Regions from separate parts of the Peribacillus sp. N1 genome, predicted to be linked through region 1. Evidence: a T-box and tRNA genes for the amino acid it is inferred to sense, from the RefSeq annotation. Region 1 holds a T-box; the other regions hold tRNA genes.
What was found. The T-box of region 1 lies ahead of argS (arginine--tRNA ligase). A T-box ahead of a tRNA ligase gene usually reads a tRNA of that ligase, here a tRNA-Arg.
Positions count from the first base shown of each region.

Region 2: it encodes a tRNA-Arg, which carries the amino acid that the T-box ahead of argS (arginine--tRNA ligase) is inferred to sense. The anticodon was not compared.
Region 3: it encodes a tRNA-Arg, which carries the amino acid that the T-box ahead of argS (arginine--tRNA ligase) is inferred to sense. The anticodon was not compared.

Region 1 covers NZ_BAAHZO010000004.1:515,928-519,194, reverse strand. The annotation lists gene argS (arginine--tRNA ligase) at 1-1,565, opposite strand, end outside; T-box leader at 1,600-1,818, opposite strand; gene ACYP5M_RS18415 (response regulator) at 1,886-2,431, opposite strand; gene desA (Delta(5) desaturase DesA) at 2,525-3,267, opposite strand, start outside.
Region 2 covers NZ_BAAHZO010000002.1:269,885-273,151, reverse strand. The annotation lists gene ACYP5M_RS09765 (XTP/dITP diphosphatase) at 1-597, shown strand, start outside; gene ACYP5M_RS09760 (metallophosphoesterase) at 600-1,112, shown strand; tRNA gene ACYP5M_RS09755 (tRNA-Arg) at 1,285-1,358, shown strand; gene ACYP5M_RS09750 (hypothetical protein) at 1,550-1,750, shown strand; gene ACYP5M_RS09745 (hypothetical protein) at 1,840-2,100, opposite strand; gene ACYP5M_RS09740 (DUF2087 domain-containing protein) at 2,382-3,137, shown strand; gene ACYP5M_RS09735 (GIY-YIG nuclease family protein) at 3,156-3,267, shown strand, end outside.
Region 3 covers NZ_BAAHZO010000003.1:240,860-244,126, forward strand. The annotation lists gene ACYP5M_RS14110 (glutaredoxin family protein) at 16-264, opposite strand; gene rpoN (RNA polymerase factor sigma-54) at 274-1,611, opposite strand; tRNA gene ACYP5M_RS14120 (tRNA-Arg) at 1,928-1,999, opposite strand; gene clpP (ATP-dependent Clp endopeptidase proteolytic subunit ClpP) at 2,289-2,897, shown strand; gene ACYP5M_RS14130 (HPr family phosphocarrier protein) at 2,994-3,251, opposite strand.

The sequences.
Region 1 (3,267 bases):
TTTGTATGTGCATAATACTTATTGAATGCACGCGATAAATGCAAGCTGAATTTCGCGATTTGTGATGGGTCGGCTTGTTCAAACGATTTTTGGACAATGCTCGGATATTGCTCCAGCAGCTGGATGACTGGCCACGCATATTCACCTAAAGCGTCAAAATGGATGGCCTGCTCGTTAAATTCACCTTTTTCAAGCAATGAGGAAATTCGCGCATATGTGTACTGTACATATGGACCTGTTTCTCCCTCAAAATTCATCATTTGTTCTAATGAAAAATCAATATCGTTCATGCGGTTATTTTTTAAATCGTTAAAAATTACCGCTCCGACACCGACCTGTCTTGCAACCAGTTCCTTCTGTTCAAGCGCTTGATTTTTTTCTTCAATATTGCGCTTCGCAGTTTCGATCGCCTCTGCCAATACATCCGCAAGGAGCACGACTTTCCCTTTACGAGTCGACATTTTCTTACCATCTTTTAACATCATGCCAAAAGCTACGTGCTGCAAATCTTTTGACCATTCATACCCCATTTTTTCAATGACGTTAAAGAGTTGTTTAAAGTGCAGGGATTGTTCGTTTCCGACAACATAAAATGTTTTCTTCGCCTCATACTGTTTTTTACGATACATGGCGGCAGCTAAATCACGCGTGGCATAAAGTGTCGCACCATCCGTTTTCGTAATCAAACAAGGCGGCATATCTTCCAATTGCACGACATAGGCACCTTCGGATAGGGTAAGTAAGCCTTTTTCTTTTAGTTCCCCGACAACCGCATCCATTTTGTCATTGTAAAACGCTTCGCCGGCATAGGAATCAAAACGGATGCCCAATAAATCATAAATCGTCTCAAACTCTTTTAGAGACGCATCCCTGAACCATTTCCACAATGCCAGTGCTTCCTCGTCCCCATCTTCAAGCGACTTGAAGCTTGCTCGTGCTTGTTCATTCAACGATTCATCACTTTCGGCTCTATCATGGAACTTCACATAGATCTTCAATAATTCCTGAATCGGCGAAGCTTCGATTGCCTCTTTGTCGCCCCACAGCTTATATGCGACAATCAACTTGCCGAATTGCGTGCCCCAATCTCCTAAATGATTAATACGCACGGCATTGTAGCCACTTTTTTCAGCGATGTTAGCCAGTGCATTCCCTATGACCGTTGAGCGTAAGTGCCCCATGGAAAAAGGTTTGGCAATATTCGGGGAGGAATAATCAATCACGACATTTTCCTGTACAGGCTGCATCGAACCATACTGATCCTTTTCACTTAATATCGTTTGCAGCACGTTTTCCGTCACCAGCTGTTGATTGACGAAGATATTCAGATAACCACCCACAACGTTCACTTCTTGGATCAACTTACTATTTAATTGTTGGGCTATTTCAGACGCAATCACCTGAGGCGACTTTCTGAATTTTTTCGCAAGAGTAAAGCATGGAAAGGCGACATCGCCTAATTCCATCAATTTTGGCTTTTCCATTAATTTTTCTATTTCACTAGCTGGCATTTCATTGTTCAAAGCAGTTGAAATCAATTCTGCAATTGGTTTATTCATCGTCATTTTCCCTCCTAAACAAAAAAGCCCCCGCCTCTAAATAAGAGACGAGAGCATGAATTCCCGTGGTACCACTCTAGTTGCCACAAATTGTGACCACTTTCCATTGTTAACGAGGTGACTCCCCGATATTCCCTACTAAACGGTTCAAGAAATTTCTCCAAAGTGCGCTTCATTCATCCGTCCTGCATTAGGCTCCCACCATCCCTAACTCGCTTTCCATTTCAAAATGAACTACTCTCTTTATCACAGAATTTTCAATATTATAATTTAATCCATCGTACACAATTTAAAAAAACGTGTCAACAGGATTTAAGAAACAAATCCTAACCAGCCGGTAACTTGATTTTATCTTTGATGGTGGAAAAATATTTCCTTACTGTTCCAATTGTGCCGCTTTGCTGATTAGACGGCTCAATTTTTGATTGACCATCGGCTAACAAACCTAACACTCCCATTTCCCGGCCATTATTGCTGGAAGACTCATCTATAAGTTCTGGGGAATATATTCGCTTGCCATCCATTATGCTGCGAATCGAGCAAGCTAACTCTTCACCCGGGCTATCCTTCAATAAATAACCACTTACATTAGCCTTTAGTGCGAGTTGAAAATAACCAGTCCTTCGGAATGTCGTTAAAATGACCACTTTACATTCAATTGACCTTAATGCTTCTGCTGCCTCAAGTCCGCTCATTACAGGCATCTCCATATCCATGATACACACATCAGGCTGTAATTGGTGTACAAGAGCCACCGCCTCTTCTCCATTACCGGCTTGCCCGACAATTTCTATATCTTCTTCAAGATTGAGTAGAGAACTTATTGCCTCTAACAGCATTTGCTGATTCTCTGCAATGACAATTCGAATCATTTTAAGTTCTCTCCTTTATCGAGTTCCTTATATGAAGCAAAGACTCCCCCAAATCCGAGGATTATTAAGGGAGTCTGGTATGATACATGAACGTTACAGTTCAGATTTCACTTGAGCGGGAACGCTTTTTTTCGTTAAATATTTTATATCTTTGAAACCGATAAAATTCTTGGATTCCTCATCCCATAAACGGAACCGGAGTGAGCGCAAGCTTGTCGCAAGAGTAATCGTTGGAACGTTCTCTAAAGGCTGCGTATTGTTGTGCGCCATTTCCAATTTATAGTTAGGTACCCTTGGACTTAAATGATGAACATGATGGTAACCGATATTACCAGTGAGGAACTGCATCAGTTTTGGAAGTTTATAAAAAGAACTTCCTTCCACTGCTGCCAATACATATTCCCACTCCTCATTTTCTTCAAAATAAGAGTCCTCAAATGTATGCTGGACGTAAAACAGCCAAATGCCGACTGAACCAGAAATCATGAAAATGGAACCTTGTACAAGAAGGAACGACTGCCAGCCTACTGCCAGGCAAAGCAATGCCGCTAAAACGACGATTAATGCATTCGTCAAATACGTATTATTTTTTTCCTTCTTTCTAGCGCCTTTACGGTTAAATCTATTTTTAAGAAGGAAAACATAAATTGGTCCCAAACCGAACATAACAATTGGATTGCGATAAAAACGATAGGCAAAACGAAGTTTAAACGGTGCAGCCAAATACTCATCGACCGTAAGGGTCCAAATATCCCCTGTACCCCGTTTATCCAAATTACCGCTTGTTGCGTGATGAACAGAATGCTCATGTCCCCATTGATCAAACGGGAATAAAG
Region 2 (3,267 bases), on a different contig from region 1:
ATTGCAACGAAAAATAAAGGGAAAGCAAAGGAGTTCGAAAGCTTATTCTCTGCTAAAGGATATGAAGTCAAAACACTTCTTGATGTACCGGATGCTCCGGATGTTGAGGAAACAGGGACGACATTTGAAGAAAATGCGATCCTGAAGGCAGAGGCCATTGCCCATCAGCTAGGCCGTTTTGTCATTGCTGATGATTCCGGATTGATTGTAGATGCATTGGAGGGCCGTCCAGGCGTATATTCTGCGCGCTATGCTGGAGAGTCCAAGAGTGATGAAGCGAACACGGAAAAAGTCCTCCGGGAACTGGAAGGCGTGCCAAAAGAGGATAGAACGGCGAGGTTTTATTGCGCATTGGCACTAGCGTCACCCAACCAGGAAACGATTACGGTATCGGGAACGATGGAAGGCTTGATTACAGAACGGCCTTCAGGAGCGAATGGATTTGGTTATGATCCCATCTTTTTTGTTGAGGAACAGGGTAAAACAAACGCAGAATTGACAAAAGAGGAAAAAAACAAAATCAGCCACCGTGCCAATGCATTGAGGGCCCTAGATGAAAAACTTGATCTATTTCTAAAAAGGGAAGAAGGAATGTGACGATGAAAGTGCTAATAATGAGTGACAGTCATGGCTTAACTCATGAAATCAGCATGATTACCGACCGTCATAAACAAGAGGTTGCAGCCATGATCCATTGCGGTGATTCAGAGTTGGAAAGAAATGACCCTCACATGTCGGGGTTCTTAGCCGTACGCGGGAATTGTGACTATGATTCGGCATATCCGAATGACATTGTGGAGAACATCGCAGGCAAGCGTTTCTTCCTTACACATGGACACCTCTATAACATAAATATGACCTTGATGAACCTATCTTATAAAAGTGAAGAAACAGGGGCGGATATTGTTTGCTTTGGTCATTCCCACGCTGCAGGCTCTGAATTGATTGACGGCAAGCTCTTCATCAACCCGGGAAGCATTCGTCAGCCGCGTGGACGAAAAGAAAAAACCTATGCCATTTTGGAAATCGGAAATGACCAACTTGAAATCATCTATTATGACCTTGAAGGAAAAATCGTTGAAGAACTAAGAAATGCTTATCAAATGGAATGACTTCATGTATAATGAACAGGAAGCGTTTTTCCCCGCTTCCTGGTTATTTAAAAAAGAAAAAACTTTTTTTGAAAAAGCGTTGACTTTCTTTTTATATCCTACTATAATAAGAAGTGTCCTAAGGGAACAGTTAAGGTAATACATAAGTTTTACCGCAACTTATATCATAAACGTCTCAGTAGCTCAGCTGGATAGAGCAACGCCCTTCTAAGGCGTCGGTCGGGAGTTCGAATCTCTCCTGGGACACTACTAAAAAAAGCCAAAACCTTCAAAGGTTTTGGCTTTTTTACTTTTGGCTTAAGACAATGAGGGTAATTTAAATTTGCTATCCTTTTAACTGTTAAAGTTCGTATGACGACAAGAAGTTTTTTATTTCATATTTATCGCAGGTGGATGACCTTTTATGTCGAACTTGTTATAAATAAGGAGATGTTTAAATGAATAAAGATAGATTATTCAAGTTCATTCAAACTTCCACTCGGGGCAATTTCTTCTCAGTCGAAATAACCGAAGATGGAACAGAAGTGGTCCAATTAGCCAAGGAGTTAGAAAAAGAAGGAAGAATCAAGTTGAGGGAATGCAAACGAAAAGAGCAAGGTGTTTATCTGGAAGGAATACTTAAGTTTGTGCCTAGCTAATACTTAAAGAGCTCAACGAAGGACTTATATTAGGAATTTCATATGTTCCACAAACTCAGGCATCCATAATCGGATGCCTTTTTTCTATATCAAATTCTATTTAATGTTTGGAGATTTTTTTTAATGATTTCACGGTTTTTGATTATTGCCGTATTCAATTCTTCGACGGGTGAACTTTTATCATCTCCTAAACTAAGCTGCATCCCACTTGATTGGTTTTGTATAAGTAATTCAATCGAATCGCGTAATTCTGGCAGTGATACCTTGAATTGTTCAGATAAATGTTGTATTGCCTTGTGTAAATCGGTGTTATGGATTGATGGAACAATTGCATTGTTTTCATCTTTCAATATATATCCTCCTCTAAAGCTTATTCACGCTTATATAGCATATTATTGGGGAAATTAAGCTTATTATTCAATGTGCTATACGGCATAGTGTCAGGGGGATCGTTTCGTTTAATGGATGGTGTAGCGCCTGTCAGCTGTATTGTATGTTATGAAGCCCTCTGGCCATCGAGTTCATCTTTGGATACTTTGCTGGAGTTAAATTAGAAAAAACATTGACATAATGCAAACGAATTAATATTATGTTTATTATATTATAAACTTTATAGGGAAGTGTTTGTTTTATGAAGGACGCTGAAATGTTTTGGAGCGCATCTCAGGATGAGCTTAAACAAGGGTATATAGAAGGTGAGAACCAATATGTTTGTTTGCTGTGCGGAAATGCAGTTGAAAAGGGGGTGGTATACCCGAAAGATGGGGTTCTTTATGAAGCAAAGAGGTATATGCGGATTCATATTGAACATGCACACAACTCCGTTTTTGAATACTTGATCGATCTCGATAAAAAACTTACAGGTCTCACGGACCATCAAAACCGCCTTCTTCGCCTATTTTACCAAGGGAAGAATGATGCTGAGGTTCAGGAGGAAATGGGGATAGGCAGTCCGTCCACCATTCGGAACCATCGTTTTGTGTTGAAAGAGAAAGAGCGTCAGGCTAAGTTGTTTTTAGCCCTGATGGAACTTTTGAAAGATAAAGATGAACATGCGCCGGCATTTATCCCGCTTCATCAAAAAGCGACGATGGTTGATGATCGTTATAACGTTACCGAGGATGAAAAGGTGGCTGTACTGAAAAAATACTTCCCTAAAGGCAGTCAGGATGCATTAAAGTCTTTCCCGCCAAAGGAAAAACAAAGGCTGATCATTCTTCAAGAAATTATGAACCGATTTGAAAATGAGCGGAAATATGAAGAAAAAGAAATCAATCAAATTTTGGGTACCGTTTATCATGATTACGTTCTTTTGAGAAGGTATTTAATAGAATATGGATTTTTGGATAGAAAGCCTGATGGGAGCCAATATTGGCTGAAGAAATGATGACTGGAGGCAAGAAAGATGGATCGTAAAAAAGAATTGAAGCAATTATATAAAGAAACGAAAGTTGAAGCAGGTGTATACCAAATCAGAAATACGGTAAATAATAAAGTTTTTATCGGAAGCACGAGGA
Region 3 (3,267 bases), on a different contig from region 1:
AAATGATTTGAAAAATTATTTTTCCAAAAGCCTATTTAGAGCTGATTTATCAACGTTTCCGAATTGAACGATATCATCTTTCCATTCAACGACAGGGATCATCAGCCCGAATTTCTCAAGCAAATCATCATCGGTGTGGATATCGATTTCTTTATAGCCTATGCCTGATTCCTCTTTCACTTCTTCAAGCACTTGCTTGGCTTTATCGCATAACGGGCATTTATCCCTACTATATAAAACAAACGCATTTGATTCCAAAACCACTCATCCTTTTCAATCATATCTTTTTCGTTTAGATGAAGAAGGGATCCCTAATTGTTCCCGGTACTTGGCAACGGTTCGGCGTGCCAGGATAATTCCATGCTCTTCTTTCAACCGTTCTGCCAGGTCCTGATCCGAGAGCGGCTTTTGTTTATTTTCCCCATTGATGGCTGCCTGAAGGCTCTTTTTTGCCTGCATGCCCGACATATCCTCATCAAGGCCGACTGACTGTAAAGAAGTAGTGAAAAATATCCTCATCTCTATCGTGCCAAATGGTGTCTGCACGTATTTCCCTTTGACCGCCCGGCTTACTGTGGACTCATGTATACCAAGTTCGTCGGCGATTTCCTTCATCGTCATCGGTTTCAAATAGTTCAGGCCATGATGAAAGCACGCCGGCTGTTTATCGACGATGCACTGAATGACCTTCAATATAGTTTCTTTCCTCTGTTGGATCCCTCTGGATATCCATTGGTATTCCTGCCACTTATCCTGGATAAACCGTTGAACCCCCTGATCCTTATGGCTCTTCATACGGTTTAAATACCCTTTATCCACATTAAGATTAGGTGTGTTACCATCATAATTCCCGACAAGCAGCATACCATCCCGAACTTCCACGACCACATCCGGCACTATATAAGAAGGTTTTTCCTGAAAAAAGAGTGATGCGGGTCGCGGGTTCAATGTCTGGACATAATCAAATACTTCTTGAATCTCCTTCATTGTAACACCGATTTTCTTACTTAGGTCTTTCCAGCGCTTTTCAGCAAAATCGAGGAAATGGTTTTCTATGATCGATTCTGCAAGCAGGTTCACCCCTTCTGCTTGCACCTGAAGCAAAAGGCACTCTTGAAGATTTCTCGCTCCAATTCCATGCGGCTCGAGTTCCTGTAAAATTGTGAGGCTTTCTTCCAAAACTATCCGAGATATACCAGGGATACATATGTCATCCAGCTCAGTCCTCAAGTAACCGTTTTCATCAAGGTTATGAATTAATAGCAGCAACGCCTTCTGCTGCTCACCGGTAAGTTGCTGGTGATTCACCTGGGACATGATATGCTGTTCAAGCGATATAGTATCTTCACTGATCTGTTCAATCCAATAGTTGGCATCATACGTATTCTTAAGAGTCCGTTTTCCCTTTTTCCGGTCAAAAGTTGGCTGAAATAAAGCCGATGTTGGCTGATCTATGGACAGTAATGGATTCTCCACCATTTTATTTTCTAAAAAAGCCGATAGCTCCTGCGAGGAATATTGCAGCAATGTAATAGCTTGCATAAGCTCCTGCGTCATTGCCATCTTTAATGTTTGCTGTTGAAAAAGTCCTGCTTTCATATTCATACTCATCGATTCATCCCTCCCCCACTCCATTTTACATTATCAGGAGAAAATTCTACACAAAAACCCATGAAAACGCTTACGTTTTTTTCTGAATAGTTTATTTGTTTTAAATACTATATGTTAGAAATGCAAATTAAACAACTACTTTTATTGAAAAATCACCATTTTTCAATAGTGTGCGCGTATATTTTCAAGACAGGGCTTACATTACAGGATCCGATGGAATATTACGGAAATCGAGTGAATTCGCCAAAAATTTTAGGGCCCCTCTTAAAAATGACCAATAAAAAATCCCCCACTTTATTAAGTAGAAGATTGGTAATGCCCTCGGCAGGAATCGAACCTGCATTTCAAGCTTCGGAGGCTTGCGTTCTATCCGTTGCACTACGAGGGCGTAATAGAAAATATTTTTTCAACAGACTTCATTATATGATAGATTCCCTTCCTTTGCAAGGGTTATCAGGTTTAAAACTTCGTCATTTGGGTATTATGGGTAATGTGGAAATTCATCCCTGTGCGGCATAATATATAAAGTAATCTATCGGAAAGGAGCCTTAGCCAGAAAATTGTCGAACAAATTATCCATTATAGGGTTTGTTTTGTTTGACCTAAATTGACCAAAAAGTGTATCATACATACATAAAGAATTTAAATGATTCTCTTAATCGAAGGAGGAAATGAACATGAATTTAATTCCTACAGTTATCGAACAAACAAGTCGTGGGGAGCGTGCCTACGATATTTACTCCCGTTTATTAAAAGACCGGATCATTATGCTAGGAAGTGCAATTGACGATAATGTTTCCAACTCCATTGTTGCTCAATTACTATTTTTAGAAGCGGAAAATCCTGAAAAAGATATCACTCTATACATCAACAGCCCTGGCGGAAGCATCACTTCCGGTATGGCCATTTACGATACTATGCAATATATCAAACCTAATGTATCCACAGTATGCATCGGTATGGCCGCTTCCATGGGTGCTTTCCTATTGGCCGCTGGTGAAAAAGGCAAACGTTATGCGTTGCCAAACAGTGAGGTCATGATTCACCAACCACTTGGAGGAGCTCAAGGACAAGCTACGGAGATTGAAATTGCTGCCCGCCGTATCCTTCACTTGAAAGATAAACTGAACCAAATCTTGGCAGAACGTACTGGTCAACCTATTGAAGTCCTTCAAAGAGATACGGAACGTGATAACTTCATGACTTCCGAAAGAGCTCTTGAATATGGCTTGATCGACAAAGTCATCACTCGCAGCATCCTTGATGATAAAAAAGACTCTAAATAATCATGCAACAACCGGCTCCGGAGAACGCCTTTAGCGACTTCCGGAGCTTTTTTGCATAATGAAAAAAAAGGATGCTCTTTTAAGCATCCTTTTCTTTTAACCCTCTTGCTGAACAAACTCTTCCAATGCCTCTAACGCTTCTTTTTCATCGCGTCCTTCGACGATTAACTTCACGGTCACGCCAGAACTGATGGCAAGGCTCATTAACCCCATTATACTTTTTGCGTTCACTTTCTTTCCTTCTTTTTCAAGAAAAACATCTGAATGAAAGCGGTTAGCTTCTTGTACAAAAAGAGCTGCCGGCCGCGCCTGCAAACCCGTTTTCAATTTTACCTCAACTTGTTTTTCCACCATCTTGATCTCCCCTGTT